Linked DNA regions of Pararhizobium sp. A13. The protein of the gene in region 2 interacts with the protein of the main gene of each other region in a pairwise test. Links are inferred from orthologs where the notes say so. Each region holds a gene or a part of one and is shown on either strand. Other genes may lie near its edges.

The links. The genes of interacting proteins can lie anywhere in the genome.
Region 1: the proteins of WI754_RS22435 (region 2) and lysA interact in binary tests that used the Escherichia coli proteins (3 or more experiments, as listed by UniProt). The link is inferred for Pararhizobium sp. A13 from one-to-one orthologs.

Annotation. Positions count from the first base shown.
Region 1 is NZ_CP149510.1:110,533-113,484, forward strand. Bases 22-2,930 are described here. They hold lysA (diaminopimelate decarboxylase), read left to right. Parts: upstream 22-796; coding sequence 797-2,065; downstream 2,066-2,930. Other genes in these bases: argH (argininosuccinate lyase), read left to right, coding at 22-495; WI754_RS00555 (lipoprotein), read left to right, coding at 590-784; WI754_RS00565 (TIGR02302 family protein), read left to right, coding at 2,210-2,930. Outside these bases: more of argH, read left to right, coding at 1-21; more of WI754_RS00565, read left to right, coding at 2,931-2,952. UniProt on the Escherichia coli protein: Specifically catalyzes the decarboxylation of meso-diaminopimelate (meso-DAP) to L-lysine. Is not active against the DD- or LL-isomers of diaminopimelate.
Region 2 is NZ_CP149511.1:183,723-186,522, reverse strand. The notes cover bases 11-2,767. They hold WI754_RS22435 (response regulator transcription factor), read left to right. Parts: upstream 11-924; coding sequence 925-1,611; downstream 1,612-2,767. Other genes in these bases: WI754_RS22430 (HAMP domain-containing sensor histidine kinase), read left to right, coding at 1,614-2,767; WI754_RS22440 (efflux transporter outer membrane subunit), read right to left, coding at 11-776. Also shown: more of WI754_RS22440, read right to left, coding at 1-10; more of WI754_RS22430, read left to right, coding at 2,768-2,800. UniProt on the Escherichia coli protein: Response regulator member of the two-component regulatory system CpxA/CpxR which responds to envelope stress response by activating expression of downstream genes including cpxP, degP, dsbA and ppiA.

The sequences.
Region 1 (2,952 bases), on a different replicon or contig from region 2:
GCCAAGACCGGCCGCATCAACGGCTCGCTGATCGCGCTGCTCACCGTCATGAAGGGTCTGCCGCTCGCCTATTCCAAGGATATGCAGGAAGACAAGGAACAGGTCTTCGATTCGGCCGAAAGCCTGGAACTCGCCATCGCCGCCATGACCGGCATGGTGCGCGACCTGGACGTTCGCGCCGACCGCATGAAGGCCGCCGCCGGCTCCGGCTATTCCACCGCGACCGACCTTGCCGACTGGCTGGTGCGCGAGGCGGGCCTGCCCTTCCGTGATGCCCACCATGTCACCGGCCGGGCGGTGGCGCTGGCCGAACAGAAAGCTTGCGAGCTTGCAGAGCTTTCGCTGGAAGACCTGCAGGCGATCCATGCCGATATCACCGACAAGGTGTTCGACGTGCTGACGGTCGAAGCCTCGGTCGCCAGCCGCACGTCGTTTGGCGGCACGGCGCCGAGCGAAGTGAGGAAGCAGATCGCCTGGTGGCGCGGACGGAACTGAGGGCAAGATTCAGGGTGCACAAGACTCTGAAAACTCGATATGAGTTTCGACGAATTTGCACGAAGGGCGCTGTTGCCCGGACCAGGAAGCATCCATGCATCTGCGAAACACCACTTATCTGATTGCGGCCCTTGCCATTGCCGGGCTGGTACTGTCCGGCTGCGGCCGCAAGGGTGATCTTGATCGGCCGGGTTCGTCCGCGCCGATCAACACCAAGGCAGCACCCGGCACCGTTGAAAAGAAGGATGAAGCGCAAGACAAGCCCTTCCTCCTCGACCCTCTCCTTTAACAGGGCACTCCCTTGAACCATTTTGAATATCGCGACGGCATCCTTTTTGCGGAAGACGTCTCCGTCATCGACATCGCCAAGGCAGTCGGCACGCCATTCTATTGCTACTCCACCGCAACGCTGGAGCGTCACTATTCGGTCTTCTCCAAGGCCTTCGCCGATATCGACGCGATGGTCTGCTATGCGATGAAGGCCAATTCCAACCAGGCGGTGCTGAAGACGCTCGGCCGGCTCGGCGCCGGTGTCGACGTGGTTTCAGGCGGCGAGCTGCGCCGGGCTCTGGCGGCTGGCATTCCGGCAAGCCGCATCATGTTCTCCGGCGTCGGCAAGACGGCAGGGGAAATGGACCTCGCGCTCGAGGCTGGCATCTACTGTTTCAACGTCGAATCCGAGCCTGAACTCGAAATCCTCAACGCCCGCGCCGTCAGGCTCGGCAAGCAGGCGCATGTCTCGTTCCGCATCAATCCGGACGTCGATGCAAAGACCCATGCCAAGATTTCGACCGGCAAGAAGGAAAACAAGTTCGGCATCTCGTGGGAGCGTGCGCGCGCCGTATACGCCCATGCCGCGACCCTGCCGGGCATCAAGGTCACCGGCATCGACATGCATATCGGCAGCCAGATCACCGAGCTGCAGCCGTTCGAGGATGCCTTCAAGCTGCTGCGCGAACTGGTCGATACGCTGCGCGCCGACGGCCACACGATCGATCACGTCGATGTCGGTGGCGGGCTTGGCGTGCCCTACAGGGAAGACAACAATCCGCCTCCCTTGCCCGACGCCTACGCCAACATCGTCAAGGACCAGCTGCGCAATCTCAATTGCAAGATCGTCACCGAACCCGGCCGGCTGATCGTCGGCAATGCCGGCATCCTGGTGACCGAGGTCATCTACGTGAAGGATGGCGGCGAAAAGACCTTCGTCATCGTCGATGGCGCCATGAACGATCTTATCCGCCCGACATTGTACGAGGCCTATCATGAAATACGGCCTGTACGGATTTCCGCCGCCAATGCACCGCGCATCAAGGCGGATGTAGTCGGCCCTGTCTGCGAAACCGGCGACTATCTGGCGCTCGACCGCGAAATGGCGATGCCGAAGCCCGGCGATCTGATCGCCGTCGGCACGGCAGGCGCCTATGGCGCCGTGCAGGCTGGCACCTACAACAGCCGTCTGCTGGTGCCCGAAGTGCTGGTCAAGGGTGACCGATTCCACGTGATTCGCCCGCGCACCAGCTACGAAGATTTGATCGGGCTTGATTCCGTGCCGGATTGGCTGGACTGACGCGAGCCAACGGTTCGCGGTCCGCGATTGTTGATAGCGGCGGCCGCGGACGATGGAAATCGATCACGATCGCGCTATCGCCCTCGTCTTCGCCACAAAGAGTGTTATCCTTTGCAGCACGTTTCGAACGCTGAAAGGGAACGGATGACGAAAATCCGGCGGGATGTCTCGACGGGGACGGCGAGCTTCATAAGAAGCCTCGCGGTCAAGCGGACGCTTGCACGCCTCGTTCTCGTCGCCGAACAGGCCGCGCCTCGCGCTCTGCCCTTGGCTGCGACCGTGCTTCTGTTTCTCTCGACGGCCTGGTTCGGTTTCTTCCGCGTTGCGCCGGGCTGGCTGCATGCCACAGTCCTTTTCGTCTTTGCGGCCGCCTTCGTCGCCCTGCTGATCCCGCTGCTGCGTCTTCGCGTTCCCGGCAATACCGACGCGGACCGGATGCTCGAAGAACGCAACAACCTTGCGCACCAGGCGATCCGCGTTCAGGACGACCAGCCGGCCACCAGCGGCGCCTTCGGCCATGCCCTGTGGCAGGAACACCAGGTACGCATGGCGCGGATGATCAACGCGCTGGAAACCGGCCTGCCGCGGCCGGACATTGCCCGCAGCGACAATTACGGCCTGCGCGCGCTTCCCGTGCTGATCGCCTGTGTCGCTTTCGCCTATTCCTATTCGAACCGTGCCGGCCAGATTTCCGATGCCTTTCATCCGCCGCAACAGGTCGAGGCAAAGCCCGATGTGCGCATCGATGCCTGGGTGACGCCGCCCGCCTATACCGGCCGCGCGCCGGTTTTCCTGACCGGCCGCGAGGGAAGCGAACAGACCGCAAGCAACAGCGAGCCCCTTCGCATCCCGCAGTTCAGCGAACTGACCGTGCGTATCACCAGCGG
Region 2 (2,800 bases):
AGTTTTCTGACGACGAGTTCATCGCCGCCTGTCAGTTGGACCAGCGATTTGACAATGATCTCGCAATCCCCACGCTGAGCAGTCAAGTTGGAAGAAGATGTTGCTGCGCTCGCACGGGCAAGCGCCAGATCGGCCGTCGATGTAAATCCTGACTGAGCCGATTTTTCCGTGACACGGATTGTTTCTTTCTGCGAAGCCAGCTCATCCCGGTAAAGCCGTTCGAGCTGACGGCAAGCGCGATACTGGACATAGTAATCGCCGACTTCGGCCGCAACGGAAATCCGTACGTCATGCCACGACCAGATCTGACCATGGGCTCGTGACGTCGCGGCTTGTGTCTCTTTCTTGGTCTTGCCGAATAGGTCGAGTTCCCATGCGGCATCGAGAGCGCCACTTTTATTTGTCCCCGCCGTAATCTTGTTAAGGTCGTCGCCTTCGTTACCCTCGTGCGTGGCGGAGGCAGAACCGTCGAGCGACGGAAAAAGTCCTGCTCTGGCGGTATCAAGCGTGGCTCGAGCCTTGTCGATATTGGCGACCGCTTCCTGGATGGACGGATTTTCGCGTTCCGCCAGGCCCAGCAGTCCATCCAGTGAGGGGTCCTTGAAGCTTGCCCACCAGGACAAAAGGTCGGCCGGACGACCGCCATGCGGCAACGTCGCGTGCCAGTAGGCGGCCACGACAGACCTCGAAGGTTTGAGCTCGCCCAAGCTCGTGCAGCTGGTGAGTAACGCCACGGTGGCGAAGATCGAAATTAAATAAAAAACTATACTGCGCATGGGATCCGTGCTGCCTCGAAAGCTGTCGGCCGCACTATAGGGATCGTGGTGTTAATGTCGGTCAAGAACGTGTTAAGTTATGTAAAAGTGCTGTATTCGCCGCCTGCAAGCCTTAAAGGTGCACGCATTGACCTGACGGATGCAACACATGACCAAGGTACTTTTGATCGATGACGATATCGAGCTCACGAATTTGCTCTGCGAATACCTGACTCAGGAAGGTTTCGCCGTCGAGACAACCGCGGACGGCAGGATCGGTGTCGCCGAAGCAATGTCGTCCTCAACCGATCTCATCGTTCTGGACATCATGATGCCTCGTATGAATGGGATCGAGGTCTTGCGGAAAATCCGGCAGGTAAGCGACGTACCGGTGCTGATGCTGACGGCCCGCGGTGACGATATTGATCGTATTTCCGGTCTCAATCTGGGAGCGGATGATTATGTTTCCAAACCCTGTTCGCCAGGCGAGCTGTCGGCCCGAATCCGCGCGATCCTGCGCCGTTCTGGCCGGGCAGAACGGGATGGCTCGGTAGAAGAATTAAAGACCGGCGAATTGATCCTCTATCCATCGAACCGGAGAGCTGAGTGGCATGGTACGCAGCTTGAACTGACCGGCACAGAGTTCAGCCTGCTGGAGGTTCTCGTGCGGTCTGCCGGCCAGCTTGTCTCCAAGCAAGAGATCTCGCTGCGCGCTTTCGGCAAACCCCTGACCGCATTCGATCGACGGATCGACGTCCATATCAGCAGTATTCGTCAAAAGCTCGGGGCCCGCGCGGACGGACAGTCCTGGATACAGGCCGTGCGGGGTCGTGGCTATCAGCTACTAGAAGGCTAGCAATGCGTCGACTGTTCTGGAAGTTCTTCACCGTCGTATGGTTGGCCATGGCCGGGTCCATAGCGCTGCTATTTGCGATCAGCATACTGTTTGAGTCGCCCTTCGAGGAAGAAATCCTCAACCGTGAGCATGTCCTTGCGCTGGAAACTGCGGCCCAGGTTCTTCAATCAGACGGAGTGGAGGCAGCGACGCACCTAATTGCGGCCATGGAACGGACGGGTCGCACCATCCCGATCAGTATAGCCCCGATCGGACCGGCAATCGACTGTACATTGGCCAACGGCAATGACCTCATCAGAACGGCTGTGTGGGATGGGAACTGCTACCAGGTACGGATTGCCGGTTCGGCACAGAGCATGGTTTCCAAGACGTGGCCACGGACGGTACCTTGGCTGGCGGCACTTCTTGCTGCCGCTGCGGCAGCTTACTGGCTGGGCCGCTATTTCATTACGCCGGTCGAGCAGCTTCGTTACGGGCTTCGATCCTTGGCAAACGGCCAACTCGATGTGCGAATAGCCCATACGATCGGCAGCAAGCGCGACGAGATAACATCTCTGGCGCACGACCTGGACATCACCGCGGCGCGGCTGCAGGAACTTCAGATCGCACAGCAGCAGTTGTTCCATGATGTCTCCCATGAGCTTCGCTCGCCGTTGTCGAGGCTGCAGGCAGCCATCGGCGTGTTGCAGCAAAACCCCATGCGGCTGACGGCGATGATCGAACGAATGGGACGAGAGGTTGAACGTCTCGATGAACTGGTTGGAGAAATCCTGACGCTGGCAAGGCTATCTGAACGGGATACCTTGCGCTTTGACCGGCAGACGTTGGATGTCGTCGATCTCGTCAGGGAGATTATCGAAGACGCCGGCTTCGAAGGGCAGGCCCGCAGCATAGAGGTCCAGTATAAAGGCGTCGATTCGTTTGTGGCTTCGGTCAATGGCGAACTGATTTACCGGGCGCTCGAAAACGTGATCCGCAACGCAATCGCACACACGGAAGCTGGCACATCGGTACTTGTCGCCTCAGAGGTGAAGGGGCACCAACTTTTACTGTCGATCGAAGACGAAGGCCTCGGTGTGCCAGAAGAGGAATTGGAGGCCATTTTCCAGCCATTCTCCCAAAGTTCCACTGCCACCGCGCGCTCAGGGTTCGGCCTCGGCCTTGCTATCACGCGCCGGGCAGCCGAATG